Regions from separate parts of the Paenibacillus sp. FSL R7-0179 genome, predicted to be linked through region 1. Evidence: riboswitches for the same ligand, from Rfam matches in the RefSeq annotation. Region 1 holds a riboswitch; the other holds the start of a gene.
The links. A riboswitch is a leader RNA that binds a small molecule or an ion and turns the genes downstream of it on or off. The one in region 1 is predicted to bind glycine.
Positions count from the first base shown of each region.

Region 2: another riboswitch for glycine. It lies ahead of MKX63_RS05565 (amino acid permease); the one in region 1 lies ahead of gcvT (glycine cleavage system aminomethyltransferase GcvT).

Region 1 is NZ_JBBOCC010000001.1:1,715,243-1,724,946, reverse strand. Features, by position in the region: gene uvrB (excinuclease ABC subunit UvrB) at 1-911, opposite strand, end outside; gene MKX63_RS07505 (flagellar motor protein) at 1,093-1,878, shown strand; gene MKX63_RS07500 (flagellar motor protein MotB) at 1,875-2,750, shown strand; gene MKX63_RS07495 (hypothetical protein) at 2,825-3,424, shown strand; gene gcvH (glycine cleavage system protein GcvH) at 3,522-3,914, opposite strand; glycine riboswitch at 4,099-4,196, shown strand; glycine riboswitch at 4,200-4,300, shown strand; gene gcvT (glycine cleavage system aminomethyltransferase GcvT) at 4,381-5,505, shown strand; gene gcvPA (aminomethyl-transferring glycine dehydrogenase subunit GcvPA) at 5,502-6,854, shown strand; gene gcvPB (aminomethyl-transferring glycine dehydrogenase subunit GcvPB) at 6,851-8,311, shown strand; gene MKX63_RS07470 (LuxR C-terminal-related transcriptional regulator) at 8,407-9,180, opposite strand; gene MKX63_RS07465 (hypothetical protein) at 9,390-9,704, shown strand, end outside.
Region 2 is NZ_JBBOCC010000001.1:1,247,140-1,256,843, reverse strand. Features, by position in the region: gene MKX63_RS05590 (GNAT family N-acetyltransferase) at 1-115, opposite strand, end outside; gene MKX63_RS05585 (DUF1304 domain-containing protein) at 268-636, shown strand; gene MKX63_RS05580 (methyl-accepting chemotaxis protein) at 675-1,496, opposite strand; gene MKX63_RS05575 (DinB family protein) at 1,728-2,270, opposite strand; gene MKX63_RS05570 (helix-turn-helix transcriptional regulator) at 2,347-3,294, opposite strand; gene MKX63_RS05565 (amino acid permease) at 3,329-4,705, opposite strand; glycine riboswitch at 4,843-4,922, opposite strand; gene MKX63_RS05560 (ABC transporter permease) at 5,199-6,152, shown strand; gene MKX63_RS05555 (carbohydrate ABC transporter permease) at 6,168-7,082, shown strand; gene MKX63_RS05550 (ABC transporter substrate-binding protein) at 7,152-8,750, shown strand; gene MKX63_RS05545 (sensor histidine kinase) at 8,937-9,704, shown strand, end outside.

The DNA.
Region 1 (9,704 bases):
TTCATCATCTCGATATCATAACGGGTCCGTTGCTCCAGCCGCTGCGCCTCCAGCAGCTTGCCTGCTTCGCGGAGTACAGCCAGCCGCTCCTCCAGCTCACGCTCAATATTGACCAGCGCTACACGCATCGTCTCTTCCTGGGTTACGAAGTGAGACGCCGGGAAAATCGCGATATGATCGCGTTCGCCGATCAGCTCGCCTGTCAGAACATCAATCTCCGTAATCCGTTCGATCTCGTCTCCGAACAGCTCTACCCGGATCGCATGCTCGCCCTGGGATGCCGGGAAGATCTCAACGACATCCCCGCGCACACGGAACGTACCACGCACGAAATTAATATCATTACGCTGATACTGGATATCTACGAGCCGGCTCAGAATCTGATTGCGCGGCTTCTCCATCCCTACACGCAGAGAGAGCAGCAAGCTTCCGTATTCCTGCGGCGAACCGAGACCATAAATACAGGACACACTCGCCACAATAATAACGTCACGGCGTTCGAACAGTGAGCTGGTTGCCGAGTGGCGGAGCTTGTCGATTTCTTCATTTATGCTGGAGTCTTTCTCAATGTAGGTATCGGAGGAAGGAATGTACGCCTCTGGCTGGTAGTAATCGTAGTAACTGACGAAGTAATCCACGGAATTGCTCGGAAAAAATTCTTTGAACTCACTCGCCAGCTGCGCAGCAAGCGTCTTATTGTGCGCAATGACCAGCGTCGGGCGGTTCAACTTGGAAATCACTTGTGCGATGGTAAAGGTCTTGCCTGTACCTGTCGCTCCCAGCAGCGTCTGGTGCTTCTTGCCCTGCCGGATGCCGTCCAATAACTCTTCTATGGCATGAGGCTGATCGCCCTGGGGTGTATACTCGGACTCCAGTGCAAAAGTCTTCGTACTGACGACAATATCACTCATTTGCCCGTCTCCCCTCTATCGTCTAGAATATATGAATATATTATAATTTTAACCCTAATCATCCTTCATCCATACCAAGCTGAAAAATATGGAAGATAGGAATGCACGTTCCCGTTTATTATACAGCGTTGCCCAGACTGTTGCAAACCATAATATATAGAAATTTAAGGAGCCTGAATTTATGGATTTCATTACAATACTCGGCCTGCTGGCCGGAATTGCCGCTATGATCGGCGGTTTTCTGTGGGAAGGCGGCAGCCTGTCCGGCCTGCTGCAGCCCAATGCTGCCCTGATCGTGTTCGGCGGTACCCTTGCAGCAGTGCTCATCAGCTTCCCCGCGTCCAAGCTCCGCAGTATTCCGGCGGCGCTCCGCCTGGCTTTTGGCCGGCAACGGGATACCAGCCGGGAACAAGCCGAAGAGCTGATTGCCATGGCTGCACTCACGCGGCGCGGCGGTGTTCTCGCATTAGAGAAGCGGGCGGAGGAGCATCCTGATCCTTTTACCCGTGAAGGCCTGTTTCTGATTGTCGACGGCAATGACCCCGATCAGGTCCGCCAGATCCTGGAGCTCGGGATGGATGCCAAGGAGCTGAAATATGAAGGCTATGCCAAAATATTCGAAGCCGCCGGCGGCTATGCACCGACCATGGGGATTATCGGCACCGTTATGGGGCTGATCCGGGTTCTGAGCAACCTAACGGACCCTTCCAATCTGGGCGGGTCAATTGCCGTAGCTTTTACAGCAACACTCTATGGCGTAGCCAGCGCTAATCTACTCTTTTTACCCATTGCCTCCAAAATCAAATCCCGCAGCCAAAGTGAGCTGGGCACCATGGAGATGCTGCTCGTCGGCATTCTGTCCCTGCAGAACGGAGATCACCCGCATCTGGTCCGGCAAAAGCTGGCCCCCTTCCTGACAGACGCTCCTAAACGCAGCAGCAGTACCAGCCCGGGGGAACCGCTATGAGACAAAGAAACCGCCGGCAGCCCCGCGTCTCCGCAGGCAAGGAGAGCCGGGACCGCTGGATGATTACCTACGCGGATCTGATCACGCTTCTGCTGATTTTCTTCGTGATTCTGTTCGCCATGAGCAGCCTGGATTCGCAGAAATATGCCATTGTCAGCGGCTCCTTATCGGATACCTTCAAGAGCGGAAGTACAGTGCTGGAGGGCGGAAGCGGCGTACTTGAAGGCAATCAGGGAATTACAGGGACTGACGTTTCGAAGGGTCATACTGAAGACAGTGGAACCGCTGGCGGTCCTTCTGCTACAGGCTCCGCGGATTCGGACGGGCTGAATGGAAACGGACAAACAGGAGATGGGGATGGACACCAGCCGTCAGCGCGTGAGCTTGCTTTTCGGGAACAGGAAGCGAAGCTGGCTGCTCTTATGGGCGTAATCACCCAGTATGTGGAGGAGAATAACCTCGGGGAACAGATTTTTGTTGCCGATAAACCGCAGGGCATTGCCATCACGCTGAGTGACCGGTTCCTGTTCGATGCGGGTAAGGCCGAGCTGAAATCCCCTGCTTTCCCTGCCCTGCGCCAGCTCTCCGGCCTGTTTCGCGGTATCGGGGCGACGATCAGCATCGAAGGCCATACCGACAATGTTCCTGTGACCCCCGGATCGTTATACAGAGACAACTGGGAGCTATCCGGCGCCCGTGCGCTGTCCGTCCTGCGCTTTTTTCTGGACAAAGAGGGGCTAAGCCCTGATACCTTCCAATATGCAGGGTACGCCGATACCCGGCCCGCCTATGATAATACAACCGCAGAGGGAAAGCAGCGGAACCGCCGGGTTGAATTGATTGTGCTGCGGCAGCTTCAGGAGGAAGAATAGCCGGCAACCGCTCAGTCTATGGCAGATCATCACTGGCAAAGATACAGTAAAGCTGATCAAGGAGTTGGAGCTTCGTGCACGCAACAAAAGGAACGCCGGATGCTACCCGTTTTTTGGAGCTTCTGCGGCTGTCGGTTTCATTGGTATTGATTATTTTCGCCCAGATTACTATCACTGGCTTCGTAGGCTTTTTTGTTGTATTTCTGCCCTTTTTGTCCTCCTCTTATTCCCCGGGAAGCCTGCTTACCGGAATGAAGTTTCTGATTGCCGGCTTTGCCTTTGCGCTGCCTTGGCTCGGATACTGGTGGATGATGTACAGCTTATCCGGGAATGGCCGCATCCGTGGCTTTTTTCTACTTTTGCTCACCTCGTATTTAGCCCTTATATTTATTTGTATGCAGATCGATCCGGTCTACAATCCGGAAGCCATGATTCCCGGTTCTGCAAGAGAATCTACCTTTCTCGTTTGTATGGCCATGTCTGCCGTAATACTTTTCCCGTTTTATTCGCTTGGCGTTTATATCTTCGTGCTGAGACCTGTCAAGCGTCCCCGAAAAAGATACCGTTTCCTGCTGCTGTGCCTTCTGTTTGCTGTGGCGGGCCTGGTTCTCTTGCCCTTTCTGTGGCACTCTGCTCCCATCGTCTATCCCGGTTTGCTCAGCTTCCCGGAATAGCAGACAGACGCAAAAAGACAGACCTCTCACATTAGTAACATCTAATGTAACAAAGAGAAGTCTGCCGTATTCAGCGCTTTCGCGGATAAGCTAACTTTTATTCCCCAACCAGTTCCTTGTACGCAGCCGCATCCAGCAGGCCGGTTACTGCCTCTGCGAACTCGGTATCAAGCTCCAGCTCAAAAATCCACCCGTCTCCGTAAGGCTGGTCATTGATCAGCTCCGGGCTGGCCTCCAGCGCATCGTTGATCTTGGTCACCTTACCGGATACGGGTGAATATAGCTCCGATACGGTCTTCACAGATTCGATACTGCCCACACTGTCGCCTGCTGAGATCGCCGCGCCCACTTCCGGAAATTCTACAAACACGATATCGCCCAGCAGATGCTGCGCATGATCCGTAATCCCTACACGTACTACGCGTCCCTCGCCCTGCTGCGCCCACTCATGCTCTTCGCTGTATAGCAGGTTGTCAAGCACTTCACTCATGTCCAAGCCGCCTCTTTTCCGTAATTGGAGTTCTAAATTTAGTTATAGCCTAAGTTATCGGCTTGCCTAATGTCAATATAACTGACAGTAAAATTAAATTTGTCAACTTTTTGACGTTTTTTGATTGACAGGGCGGAGGGTTACCCGGTTTAATGGAGTCAGTAGAAAAACATATGGTTTGCGAATGATGGCATAGGGAGAGACTGTCTCACAGGAAGACAGCGCCGAAGGAGTAAGCCCGGGATGGGTGAATCTCTCAGGCAAAAGGACCTTTGCCGGACGCATCTCTGGAGAGCATCCGGGTGCCTGCGCTGCAGGCTTCACGGATCACCAACGGGGAAACCTGCGCGGCATGGCAGGGTAACTCTCAGGTACCAAGGACAGAGCGAAAGTCCATTTATGCATACGTGCATAATGGCTTTCGCCTGTCCTTTTTCGTATGTAATCAGACCAAGGGAGTGACAAGATGGATGCTTTGAGAAGAACGCCTTTTTATGACCTCTATGCGGCTTATGCGGAGTCCAGATGTATTGATTTCGGCGGCTGGGAGCTGCCGGTGCAGTTCACGGGCATCGTGAAGGAGCATGAAGCCGTCCGTGAACGGGCCGGACTGTTCGATGTCTCCCATATGGGAGAATTCATGGTTACCGGGAGCGGCGCGGAAGCTTTCCTGCAGAGAATGACCACCAATGATGTCTCCCGCCTGAAAGACGGCGCAGCGCAGTACACCCTGATGCTCTACCCAAGCGGCGGAGTGGTCGACGATCTGCTCGTATACCGGCTGGGTGAAGAACGTTACATGCTTGTCGTCAATGCGTCCAACATCGATAAGGACTTCCAGTGGCTGCAGGAGCATCTAACCGCTGAATTCGGCGGCGTCACCCTGAAAAATATCTCGGATGAGACGCTGCTGCTCGCCTTGCAGGGGCCGCGCGCGGAGACGATTCTGGCAAAAGTCACGCAGGTGTCTCTAACAGAGTTAAAACCGTTCCACTTCATCGAACAGGCTGAAGTCTGCGGCGTCACCGTCCTGCTCTCCCGTACCGGATATACTGGTGAGGATGGCTTCGAGCTATATGCTCCCGCAGATACGGCAGCAGCACTCTGGAACGGCCTGCTGGCTGCTGGCGCTCCGCATGGTCTGACGCCTGCCGGACTCGGCGCACGCGATACCCTGCGTTTCGAGGCCAAGCTGCCGCTGTACGGCCAGGAGCTGTCGGCGGATATCACTCCGCTCGAAGCGGGTGTCCAGTTCTTCGTGAAGCTGGATGCAGGGGATTTCATCGGCCGTGATGCCCTGCTGAAGCAGAAGGAAGCCGGTCTGCCCCGGCGTCTTGTGGGCCTGGAGATGGTCGACCGCGGCATTCCCCGCTCCCACTATCCCGTGTACGCGGACGGAGTGAAGATCGGTGAAGTAACGACCGGCACCCAATCCCCTACCCTGAAGCGGAATCTCGGACTCGCCCTGCTGGACGCTGCCTATACGGAGCCGGGCACAGAGGTGTACGTGGAGATTCGCGGCAAGCAGCTCAAGGCTGCCATAATCAAAGCCCCATTCTACAAAAGAAGCCAAGGAGTGAAGCCGCAATGAAGCACCGCTATCTGCCTATGACTGAGCAAGACCGCACAGAAATGATGGAAGCCGTAGGCATCCAGTCCATCGATGAGCTGTTCGCCGATATTCCGCAGTCTGTCCGTTACCAGGGAACCCTGCCGATGTCCGGCGCTCTGGACGAATATGCACTGCTTCGCCATATGAAGAGGCTCGCAGACAAGAATGCCGACTTCGACACCCACGCCAGCTTCCTTGGTGCCGGATTATACGATCACCATGTTCCGGTCGTCATCAACCATGTGATTTCACGTTCGGAATTTTATACCGCCTATACCCCTTACCAACCGGAGATCAGCCAGGGTGAGCTTCAGGCGATTTTCGAATTCCAGTCCTATATCTGTGAACTGACCGGAATGAAGGTCGCCAATGCCAGTATGTATGACGGCGCAACGGCCCTGTCCGAAGCGGCTGTGCTGGCCGCAGGCGCCACCAAACGCAAGAAGCTGATTGTCTCCCGTACGGTTCACCCGGAAGCGCGTCAGGTGCTCCGCACCTCCGCCAACGCCTGGGGACTGCAAATTGTAGAGATTGACTATGCTGACGGGGTAACGGATCTCACCAAGCTGGCCGATGCCATCGACAGCGATACCGCTGCTGTTCTGGTCCAGTCCCCCAACTTCTTCGGCGGGATTGAGGACCTGCGCCAGATTGAGCCGCTGATCCATGCGGTCAAAGGACTGCTCGTGGTCAGCGCGAACCCCATTGCGCTTGGCGTGCTGGAATCCCCTGGACGGCTTGGCGCAGACATCGTAGTCGGCGACGCGCAGCCGCTGGGGATCGCCGCCTCGCTGGGCGGCCCTACCTGCGGATTCTTCGCGGTGGCTGAGCCGCTTATGCGCCGGATGCCGGGCCGGATCGTCGGCCAGACGGTTGACCGGAATGGCAAGCGCGGCTTCGTGCTGACGCTGCAAGCCCGCGAACAGCATATCCGCCGGGAGAAGGCGACCTCGAATATCTGCTCCAACCAGGCGCTACTAGCGCTGTCTGCTTCCGTCTACCTGTCCGTGATGGGCAAGGAGGGCATGCGCGAGGTGGGTGAGCTGAACATCCGCAAGAGCCATTATGCCGCCGGGCGGCTGGCTGAAATCACTGGTGCAGAGCTTGTCTTCACTGCCCCGTTCTTCAATGAATTCGTCCTGAAGCTCCCGGAGGGCAGCAGTGTGAGTGCGGTGAACTCCAGGCTGCTGAAGGAAGGCTATCTGGGCGGTTATGACTTAGGCCGGGATTATCCCGAGCTGGCCGGACATATGCTGGTTGCCGTAACGGAGAAACGAAGCAAGACCGAAATTGACGAATTTGCAAGCGCACTGGAGGGCTGTGTATGAAACCGGAACAAAGTCTGATTTTTGAATTAAGCCGTCCCGGCCGCTCGGCCTACTCCCTGCCTCAGTGTGATGTGCCGCAGGACGAAGGCCTTGATGCACTCATTCCCGGAGGGCTGCTGCGCAGTGAGCCGGTTGTGCTGCCAGAGGTATCGGAAGTGGATGTTATCCGCCACTATACCGCCCTGTCCCGCCGCAACTTCGGAGTCGATAACGGCTTCTATCCGCTCGGCTCCTGTACGATGAAATACAACCCGAAGATCAACGAGGATGTCGCCCGCTTCCCGGGACTCTCCAAGATCCATCCGTACCAGCCGGAGGAGAGCATCCAGGGTGCGCTTGAACTGATGTACACGCTGCAAAAGGATCTTGCCGCCCTGACCGGCATGGATGCTGTATCCCTGCAGCCTGCTGCCGGTGCCCACGGCGAGTGGACCGGCCTGATGATGATCCGCGCCTACCATGAGAGCCGCGGTGAGGTCCGCTCCAAGGTCATCGTGCCGGACTCCTCGCATGGCACCAACCCGGCAAGCGCCGCAGCCGCCGGCCTTGAGACGGTCACCATCCCGTCCAATGACAAGGGTATGGTTGACCTTGAGGCGCTGAAGGCAGCTGTCGGCAGTGACACCGCTGCGCTGATGCTCACGAACCCGAGTACCCTCGGCCTCTTCGAGACGCAGATCGTCGAGATTGCCGCGATTGTCCATGAAGCGGGCGGTCTGCTCTATTATGACGGAGCGAACTCCAACGCGATTATGGGCATCACCCGCCCGGGCGATATGGGCTTCGATGTGGTGCATCTCAACCTGCACAAGACGATGAGTACGCCGCACGGCGGCGGGGGGCCGGGAGCCGGACCGGTCGGCGTGAAGGCGAAGCTGATCCCCTTCCTGCCGCAGCCTACAGTGGCGCAGAACGGGGACGGCAGCTTCACACTGGACTGCGGCGGGCCGGAATCGATTGGCCGCGTCAAAGCCTTTTACGGCAACTTCGGGATTCTCGTCCGTGCTTATGCGTACATCCGCACCTATGGTCCTGACGGCCTGCGTGAGGTGTCCGAGAACGCCGTGCTGAACGCCAACTATATGATGCACCGGCTGGCCCCTTACTTCGAGATCCCCTTCCCGGGCGTCTGCAAGCATGAATTCGTCATGTCCGGCAAGAACCTTAAGCAATACGGTGTCCGTACCCTCGATGTAGCCAAACGGCTGCTCGACTTCGGCTATCATCCGCCAACCGTCTACTTCCCGCTGACAGTAGAGGAATGTATGATGATTGAACCTACCGAGACCGAGAGCAAGGAGACGCTCGACGGCTTCATTGAGACCATGATCCGAATCGTTAAGGAAGCCGAAGAGACGCCGGAGATAGTGATTAACGCACCGCATACGACTGAAATCAGCCGCCTGGATGAGACGCAGGCCGCGCGTAAGCCGGTACTCAACTGTTCTTGCGGTTAACCAGATCAATTCATATATTTTCAAATAGCCGGGTCAGGGATACATCGTATCGCTGCCCGGCTATTTGGTATGTACCCGGAAGCGGATTCTCCCGGCTATGGCGTAAGGCGCTTCACGAACTGGAAGCGGTCATTCACCCGCATTTTACTGTAGATACTCTTCAGCATATTGCGCACGGTGCCTTCACTGATCCCCAGATCGCTCCCGATATGCAGCGCGCTCTTCTCCATCAGCCACAGCCTCGCCACCTCCTGCTCCCGCGCGGTCAGCTTATATTCCAGAAGCGTGGCTTCCAGCCGGTACCGCTGCATCTCCGGGTTCTTCTCCATCCACTTCTCCATGATATTCTCGGCAATCTGCTGCACGAAGGGAATGGCGAACTCAATTGGCTCTCCTCTATTAAAAGAAATATCAACATATCCGTAAACGCTATCATCATCCTGCAATGGAGCGCACACACAGTTCCAATCCCGGAAGGTCTGATCCGTATGCTCCGTTCCCCGCACCACCCCGATGCAGTTCATCTCCATCGCCAGCGATACGGCATTCATTCCCGCCTGCTGCCTGCTTAAGCTGACCCCCGGGCGCAGCTCCGCCTGCTCCATCTCCGCCTGCGTCTCCGGAGAAGAATAGACCAGCTCCAGAATGGTACCCGCCTTGTCCGTCAGGAATACCACATAAGGAATAGAGAGCAGCTGGCTTAATTTGTTCATTTCACTGCGGATCGAAGAAATCATAGCTCTATGATAGATATGCTCTCTGGATTCTTCAGATACACCCGCCACAGACATCCCGCCTTGGACTTGGGCCCTAACTGCCTCCAGAGGCCGGAAGGCTTCAAGTTCGCTTGCTTCTAAATCCCCAGGCATACTCCATGCTCTTGATTGATTAAAGACTCTCACAAACGATCCCTCCATATTTACCAATTCCTATATTATCAATTTTAAAAGAAAGCATTATAACATACAATTACGGAATAATGAACATTCAGTATTGGATCTGTAAATCCCCGCGTTAGCGCTGTAAAATGTAGAAATCTGTTCATCTTATATTTCTACATAATTCCAGGAGGTTCGACATGCTTCGCATCGGCTATCTATCGACTACCCTCAATTTGGCTACCGCAATGGTATCCTTCCTGCGCTTCGGCAGTAATTATGCCCTGTTCATTATGGCCAGCTACACACTCTTAACCCTTGCGGGATACCGGCTGCTGCAGAATAAAAGGACCCTGCATCTGGTTCCGCTGCTCACCTTCAGCTGTTCATTCCTCTTATACAATGTGACCTATGTATTGTTGAAGCAGATTAACCTCGTAGACCTGTATGCGGTAGACTGGAGACTTGAGGTTCAGCTGGCGCTGCCCCTGCTGGTAGGGTTCGCCGTCCAGACT
Region 2 (9,704 bases), 470 kb from region 1:
TCGCTTCCGCTTTATAGGAGCTTAGAAAAGCTTCCGGGTGCTGCTGCAGCGACTGCAAACGAAGCGCCCGGTATACTTCGGCATCAGACGGGGTTAACGTTCTTATATATATCACTCTTCTTGCCCCCTTACATTCCAATTTTACGATTTGTAGTAAATTGACAAATATCAAAAAGTCCGGTATATTTAAGTTCGTAAAATTATATTTTGCACAATTTAAATGATAGGCTTAATTCGACTCACATCACTTGAAAAGAGGGACTCTTTATGATGACTGTAAGTTCAATTCTTGTTGCCTTAGTAGCACTAGAGCATGTCTACATACTAGTACTGGAGATGTTTCTATGGACCACCCCGAGAGCACAGAAGGCGTTCGGATTGACCCCTGCGTTCTCCCGGGAGACGAAGTCGCTTGCTGCCAACCAGGGCTTGTATAACGGCTTCCTGGCAGCCGGTCTAATCTGGGGCCTGCTGCATCCGAGCGCAGACTTCGGTTACCAGTTGCAGCTGTTCTTCCTGATCTGCGTGGCGGTTGCGGCCATCTACGGCGGACTCACCTCCAAGAGATCCATCCTGCTGATGCAGGGCCTACCAGCCTTCCTGGCGCTGGCGGCTACAATTATCGCACATCTGTAAGATTTGCGGGCTTATCCAGGCAGCTTCCACACTTACCCTCACAGCTTCTGCGCGAACTGATTCAACTGCTCAGACATCGCCCGAATCTCCTCAATGAAGCTGGACATCTCTTGCGTTGAAGCTGCCTGCTCTTGTCCCACTGAGGCAATCTGACCGATGGATTGGCCGATTCCCTTCATCGCTGTCTGGATCTCCCGCAGGGTGTCCCGTATCCGCTGCGCGGATTGCTCGGTCTCCTGTGAGAACTTGCGGATTTCTCTGGCGACAATATCGAAGCCCCGGCCCTTCTCTCCGGCATGGGCAGCCTCAATGGCCGCATTAATTCCAAGCAGATGCGTCTGGTCGGCAACCTTCCTCAGAACAGCCAGCACTTCATCGCTTTTTTGGACACTTGCAGCAGTGGTCTCAGACTGGACCAGCAGCTTCTGAGAGAAGCCGGCCAGCTGGTTAGACCCGCCCGCTACCTGCATGATCCGCGCATTAGCCTGATTCAGGGACAGTGCCATCCGGTCGGCAATTTCCCGCAGCTCGGTCTGTCTGCGCACCTGAATACAGACCGCCCCGCAGACACGTTCATCCTCTCCATGTACCGGAAGGACCGTACCCACAAATTCGTATCCATAATACTCTTTGGGAACGTTGGCCCTTGAGTATTCATCATTTGCCAGTGCGTGATACAGAGGTTCGTCCGCGTGAATAATCTGCCCGGCGCGAATCCCCAGATCAATGGAATCCCCAGGGTAATAGGCGAGAAACTTCTCGGTATCACAGACGGCAATCGAGATATCGTATGGAAAAGCAGCTTTCAGAACGGGCGCGAGATTTATTATATCTTCAAGGGAGCGTACGATGTTTTTCATAGGTGAGGGTCTCCTTTTATTCAGTTAGCTTCAGGGTACAGCGAAATTAAGAGTTAAGTTCGACATGTTGCGACAAACCTCCTTTATTCAAAAATGAATAATTAAAATTTGATCATTGTGATCGCTTTTTCGATTACATTTTGCCCGTGAGCCCTCGACGTGATCAATGTAGCAAAATAGCCGGAGCCCTCAGTTACTACTGACAGGCTTCGGCTTATTGGCGTTCTTCTATTACGCTACACTTGATCCTATGAAATCCTTCAACCGGTTCAGCTGCAGCAAGTGATGGCGGTAGTGCATTTCAATCAGCAGATACCATTCTGCCGCAGACAAGGGGCCGAACCGGGGATGGGGGGCGGTGCTGTGCTCAGGTGCCTGCGCAAGCTTCGGCAGGGTCTCGCGCATACGCTCCATCACTGTGTTCAGGCCTTGGATCAGCTGCTCCTTGCTCTCCGGCTGCACCGGCGTATACTGCGGGGACGGCGGAACATGAACGCGTACAGGCGGGAAGCTGCCCCCGGCAAAAACCGCTTTACCATCCGGAGTCATCTCTGCTTCCTTCCCCGCTGCTTCCCCGTTCCCGGCCAGACAGAGATCGATATTACGGAGCTGCATGTACAGCGCCGATTGTATCAAGTGCTGGACCATCTGCCCAAGGGACCACTCTCCCTCAGCCGGCTGCCGCAGCAGCTCTTCCATACTGAAGGTATCTAATTCCATAAGATAGTGATTCGCAGTCTTTTCAAATTGCTGCAAGGCTTCTGTAGGGTTCATATTCATAATATTCAGGCAACTCCTTTATTCTTAAGGTCTGACCTGAATATACACAAACGCTACTGACAACGTTATGTCAGTAGCGTTCCAGCATTCCCGCCGCTTCCTCCCGCACAAGCTTACGCAAGGCTTCCGGCTCCAGGACAACCGCCCCCGCTCCCCAGCCAAGCACCCATTGCAGCAGGTCCCCGGGCTGGCGCACACGGAAGGTCATAAGCCTGCCGTCTTCCTGGTCCTCCACTGCCTCCAGATAAAAGTTATTCGATTCAGCAGCCTTGTCAGCGATCTCGGGATGCACCAAAATGCACACGCGCACATGGCGGTCATCCTCCGGCTGGTACTCGTGCAGATCGAAACCCACAGGCACTTCGAACCGGTCATCCAGAAGGGTAAGTCCGCTCATTCTGGATAACCGGAAATGACGGATCTCCTCCCGCAGCCAACACCAGGCGACCAGGGTCCAGGCGCCTCTGTTCAGAACAAGTCCATATGGCGAGGCGATTCGGACACTCCGGTGACTTCCGTCAGCTTCCTGTCTGCCCTTCGTATACCCGAAGCTGATCTTTCGCTGCTCCAGAATCGCACGGCGGATCTGCCCGATATAATCCTTCTCCTGTCCTTGCAGTCTGTCTTTAGAGGTATTCAGCAGCAGGACGCTCTGACGGATGCGGGAGGCATTCTCCCGGACATCGACCGGCAGAACCGCTTCAATCTTCCTGCCGGCTGCGGAGGCCCGGTCCCCGTATTCCGTATCGAACCGCTGCTCCACGAAATCCGTTCCGATCAGCAGAGTCACAGCCTCCTCCGCGGTGAAGCTGACCGGGGGCAGGAAATACCCCTTTACCAGCGAATATCCCTGACCTGTAGCTCCTACCACCGGCACTCCGGCTTCACTAAGCGCCTGTATATCGCGGTAGATGGTTCTTACGCTAGTCTCGAAGACAGACGCCAGATCCTCTGCCCGTACGACCCCTTTGCGCTGCAGCTCCAGTACGATGGCTAACATGCGGTCTGTCTTGTTCATACGGCGGCTGCACCCTCTTCATCCTGAAATCAGTTTATGTATTGATTATACTGATTTCCTGTTCACTTTTCTCCTTACGGCTTCTGATGGAGTACAGAACGAACAGCAGGATGAACCAGAGCGGAGTGAACAGCAGCGCCGGACGGGTCTCATCGGCAAAGAGCATGATCACAAGAATGGCGGCGAACAGCGTCAGGACAGCATAGTTAATCACCGGGGTGAATGGCGCTTTGAATTTGGAAGCGGCATGTAAGTCCGGGCGGTTCCTTTTATACTTGATATGGCAGACCAGCACAACGCCCCAGACCCAGATGAAGCAAATGGCACTGATCGTAGTCACGATGCCGAAGGCCTGGCCCGGAATGAGCTTGCTGAGCAGTGCTCCGGCAGAGATCACCAGGGTGGAGAGGAATAAGGAATTCGCGGGCACATGATTCCGGTTCAGCTTGCCCAGCTGCGGGGAAGCCTGATTCCGTCTGCTCAGATTGTAGAGAATCCGGCTGGTCGAGAACATCCCGCTGTTGCAGGCGGAGGCCGCCGAGGTTAAGACTACGAAATTGATAATCCCCGCAGCAATCGGAATCCCGACTAGACTGAAGGTGCGCACGAACGGACTTTCAGACGCGCTAAGCTGGGTCCAGGGATTAATGCACAGCAGCACGAAGAGCGCGCCTACATAGAAGAACAGAATCCGCAGCGGAATTTTGTTGATCGCGGACGGGATGTTTTTCTCCGGATTCGCCGTCTCTGCTGCCGATACCCCCACCAGCTCCACGCCAACATAAGCGAACACTACCATCTGGAAGGAGAACAGAAAGCCCTTCACCCCGTTCGGGAACACGCCCCCGTGCTCCCAGAGATTGCGGACCGACACGGAGCCTGCATCCGTCTTGAACTGGGTCACCAGCAGGACAATGCCCAGGCCGATCAGAGCCAGTATCGTAACTACCTTGATCAGGGCAAACCAGAATTCCAGCTCCCCGAAGCTCTTGACCGTCAGCAGATTCAGCCCGAGCAGAATGATCAGGCAGATGACGGCCGGTACCCACTGCGGAATATCGAACCAGTACTGCACATAGACGCCCACCGCAATCACATCGGCCATCGCCGTCATAATCCAGCAGAACCAGTAGGTCCAGCCTGTAATGAACGCCGCGCGCGGCCCCAGGTAATCCTCAGCAATATCCGTAAAAGATTGATACCCCGCCTTCGAGAGCAGCAGTTCCCCGAGCGCCCGCATCACAAAAAACACGGCAATCCCCACGATCAGATACGTGAGCATGATGGAGGGCCCGGCCTGCTGAATGGCTTTGCCCGATCCCAGGAATAACCCTGTGCCAATCGTTCCCCCGATAGCGATAAGCTGGACGTGACGGTTTGCAAGCTCTCTTTTTAATTCTGTCTGTGCCATTCCTGTTTCCCCCTTAATGTATACAACATTGTACGTAACGCAAAAAAGGAGACTGGATATCATCCAATCTCCCGGTGCATAAAAAGTTCCAAATAAGCTTCTGCAGCAGCGGCTGATCCGCATAGCAAAAACAAATCCGGTACTCTTCTGTCCTTCTGCCTGAGATTGTGAACCCTTCGGCGCTGCGGAACTCCGCAGTCTCTCCAGAAGCTGCTCCAGCTATAGTGTGATCCATAGCCTTCATAGCTCTTGTACTGTATTAAATTGGTGCTGCGTTAATGCATTCCGATATTCTAACATATTACTTGCAATGTGAGCAATCCTCTGTGAAAAAAGTCTCAATGCTTAGCAGGAGTTTTGCACAATGAGGTCATTTTTGAATAAACAGAGTCATTTGCAAGAAAGAATTCCGTTCATCTGCTCTACTATAATAAATTCATCCAGAACAAGTAGAGTGAGGTTAGAACTTATGGCAAATCCCGCACCACAAGCTATGAACACCAAGTCAGCGACACCGCCCCAGGGCCGTTTCGGCCGTCTGCTGCACAATATCGTGCGATACCGGGTGCTGCTGCTGATGCTGCTGCCCACGTCGATTATCTTTTTCATCAACTGCTATATTCCGATGTTCGGATTATTCATTGCCTTCAAGAATATCAACTACATTGACGGCATTATGGGCAGTCCTTGGGCCGGGCTTGACAACTTCCGGTTCCTCTTCGCCACCTCTGACGCCCTGCGGGTGACCATCAACACCGTGGGTTACAATGTAGTCTTCATTATCTCAGGCCTTATTCTCTCCGTCTCGCTGGCGATTGCAATCAATGAGGTGCGTAACAAGCTGGCTTCGAAGTTCTTCCAGACGGTGATGATTATGCCGAACTTTCTGTCCATGGTTGTAGTCAGCTTCATCGTATACGCCTTCCTGCACCCGGAGTATGGCTTCCTGGTCAAGCATATTCTGCCGATGTTCGGCTACTCCTCGGTGAATGCTTATATGCATCCTGAAGCTTGGCCTTACATCCTGTGGATCACCAAGATGTGGCATTCGATCGGTATCGGCAGTGTCATCTATCTGGCGGCCATCACCGGCATCAGCGAAGAGCTGTACGAAGCTGCGGTGATGGACGGGGCCAGCAAATGGCAGCAGATCACCAAGATCACCCTGCCGCTGCTTACGCCGATCATGGTCATTCTCACCATTCTTAACATGGGCGGCATCTTCCGCTCTGACTTCGGGCTGTTCTACCATGTGACTCTGGACTCCGGTGCGCTGCGCTCAACTACGGACGTCATCGACACCTATGTCTACCGGGGCCTGATCCAGCTCAATGACCTGGGGATGTCCTCTGCGGCGAACTTCTATCAATCGGTCGTCGGATTCTTCCTGGTCATCGGCGCGAACGCTCTGGCCCGTAAGCTGAACCGCGATACGGCTCTTTTCTAGAAACGGAGGATTCTAATGACTACTGCATCCCGAAGCAACCCTTATACCAAAGGCTCCACCACCGCCCAGATTATTCTGAATGTGTTCTTCATCGCCTTCAGCCTGGCGTGTATCCTGCCGATTGTGCTCATTGTCGCTATCTCCTTAACGAACGAGAAGGCCTTGACGCTGCAGGGATACAAGTTCTGGCCCGATCATATCGATGCTTCCGCGTACCAATATTTGTTCAAGCATTCGGAGACACTGGTTAAGGCGTATGGCGTCAGCCTGACCGTTACCCTTATCGGAACTGTTCTGGCCGTGCTGCTGATTGCGCTGTATGCGTATCCGCTCTACCGGAAGGATTTTCCTTTTAAAAAGACATTCAACTTCTACCTGCTGATCACCATGCTGTTCTCGGGAGGGCTTGTCCCCTTCTATCTGCTATACGTGAACTATCTCGATCTGAAGGACTCGCTGGTTGCGCTGATTCTGCCCGGCTTGTCCAATGCCTTCTATATCTTCATCACCCGTACCTTCTTCCAGCAGACCATCCCGGAGGAGATGATTGAATCCGGTAAGCTCGACGGAGCTTCGGAATGGCGGATCTTCTTCCAGTTGGTGCTGCCGATCTCCCTGCCTGTGCTGGCGACCATCGGACTGTTCACTACGCTGATGTACTGGAATGACTGGTTCAACTCCATGCTGTTCATTAATGACACCAATAAGTTCTCCCTGCAGTACGTTATGATTCAGATGATCCGCCAGGCCGAGTTCTTCAAAACCCAGCTTGCCGGCACCGGTGTCGCCCTGATGGTACAGGAATCCGTTCCAACCGAAAGTCTGCGGATGGCCATGGTCGTGCTGTCGATTGGTCCGATTCTGTTCATCTATCCGTTCTTCCAGAAGTACTTCACCAAGGGCCTCACGATTGGGGCTATCAAAGGTTAATGGGTCTAGCTCTGGCATAAATGCCGGTTAGAATATATGATCTAATTATCATTGAGGAGGTTCATACAAATGAGAACAACCAGAAGCTCGGGCGCGGTGCTTGCTGCCCTAACCGCCGTGATACTGGGCATTACCGGATGCGGCGGGGGCAATTCAGGTGCATCCGCACCCTCCAAGGCAGAATCGACAGCAGCAGCTACAACAGCAGGCACGGAAGGCAGCACGAATCCTGACACCTCAACGTTCCGCAAGCTGAAAGTGTACACGGTCGGAAATTTCCCGCAAAATGATACCAAGGCGGTTGTAGACGAGATCAACAAGTATCTCAAAGAAAAAATCAACGCCGAGATTGACTTCCAGGGACTCCCTTGGTCCTCCTGGGCCGAGAAGATGGCACTGGCCTATCAATCCGGTGAACAGGTCGATTTGACCTTTGCCCCGAACTGGGCGGATTTCGCCAATAACGTAGCCAAAGGCGCATTCCTGCCGCTGGATGATCTGTTAGCCAAATATGGACAAGGCATCAAGGACACCCTGGACCCCCGCTTCTTTGACGGCGGCAAGGTGGACGGCAAAATCTACGCCATTCCGACCAATAAGGAAATCGGCGAGAGCCATACCATTATGTTCCGCAAGGATCTGGTGGATAAATACGGATTCGATGTGAACTCGATTGAGACGCTGGAGGATCTGGAGCCATGGCTGCAGACGATCAAGGAGAAGGAACCGGCCATCGCGCCAATCTGGCTCTCCGGCAGCGGCTCGGACACCCTGGGCTACTTCGACAAGACCAGAGAGAGCATGAAGGAGAACTTCCGCTATGAGCTGGTGGCAGGCGCTCCTGCCGGAATCGTCCTGGATACCAAGACCGATAAGATGGTGATCAGCTCGATGGAATCTGACACGGCGATCTACCGTATGAAGCTCTACGGCGACTGGTTCGCCAAAGGCTACATCAATAAAGATGCGGCAACGACCAAAACCAGTACTGAAGACGCTTTCAAGGCCGGCAAGACCTGGATGAAATTCGGTTCAGACAAACCGGACTCCGACAAGGAAGATTCCATTGCCACCGGCATTGAACTGGTGAAGCTGAAGGGGAATGAACCCGAGATCAGCACCGCCAGCGTCAGCAACTCCATGATGGCCATCGGACGCACCTCAATTGATCCAGAGCGGACAATGATGCTGCTGAACCTGCTGCATACCGACCCGGTTCTGGTCAATCTGATTGACTTCGGCGTAGAGGGACGGCAGTATGTCAAGGTAGAAGGCAAGGACAACTTCATCAAGCTGCCTGACGGCATTGCTACCCGTGCCGATACCGGCTGGGCACCGGGAATTGAATGGATGTTCGGCAACCAGACCATAACCTATCTGTGGGAAGGTGAAAGTGCCGATAAATGGGAGAAGTTCAAGGCTTATAACGAGAGTGCCCATAAGGTGAAGTCCTTCGGCTTCAACTTCAATACCGACGCTGTCAAAACACAGGTCTCTGTGGTCAGCAATATTATCAAGGAATTCCGTCCGCTGCTGGAAACGGGCAGCCTGGGAGTAGACAAGGTGCTGACGGAATACAATAATAAGCTAAAGGCTAACGGCATTGAAGAGATCCGCGCCGAGGTTCAGAAGCAATACGATGCGTGGAAGGCTAAACAACCAAAATAAACAAGTGGAAACGACTATGCCGTCCTTATTTAAGGACGGCACCCGTTTTAGCGAAAAATATAAGGATATGTTGTCGTGTGGAACATACAAATTCTTATATTTTAAGCAAAGGGGAAGGACGGCAGCCGTCCTTCCCCTTTCCTGCCGCTCAGCGTGTAAATGTACCTAAGGATAAGGGGGATGACTGTGAAACTATCATTGCGATTCAAAGTGAGTGCCCTTGTCCTGCTGCTGGTCACGCCGCTGTTCCTTTTCCTCTCCTACACCAATCTCTATTCCACCAACATTGTCCGGGAGAAGGTTGCGAAGTCTGCTTCAGACACGTTGACCCTGCACTTAGGTACACTCGATGAGCTGCTGGAGCAGACCAGCCATTATCTGCTGCGTACCGCCAATGAAAATATGCTGCTGGAGCTCTATTCGGACAGCGGTCCCGACAGCGTCAATTATTACCTGTCCATCCGTAAGCTGATGGACCAGTGGTACAGCGATGTCAGCTACTACACCATTATCCGCAGTGTCTTCGTCTACCATCAGGACCGGGACGAGTTATTCCTCAGCAGCCAGAGAGAATATTACCAGGAGAAGGAGGTCATTGCCTCCGGGCTGTCCTCGCGCCTGAAGTCGCCTAATCTCCAGGGCTCCCTGAAGTGGGAGACTGTGACCCTCGGCGACGAGCCGGTGTTATTCAAGGTGCTGCCGGACAAGAGCGGACGGCTTCTCATGGGGGTACTGGTCAGTATCGATTCTCTGGCCCAGCCGCTGACCCAGCTGGAGTCTACCGGAGGCAGCGGGCAGGTGGGCATGATCGACAATGACGGTAAATTGCTCTGGGGCCAGTTCGCCAGTGAAGATCTTGCGCTCATTCGCACCCAGCTCGGCCGCCCTGACCGTCCGGTGGATGCAGCGATCCGGCTGAGCAACGGCAATTCTTATCTGCTGATTGACAAGCCT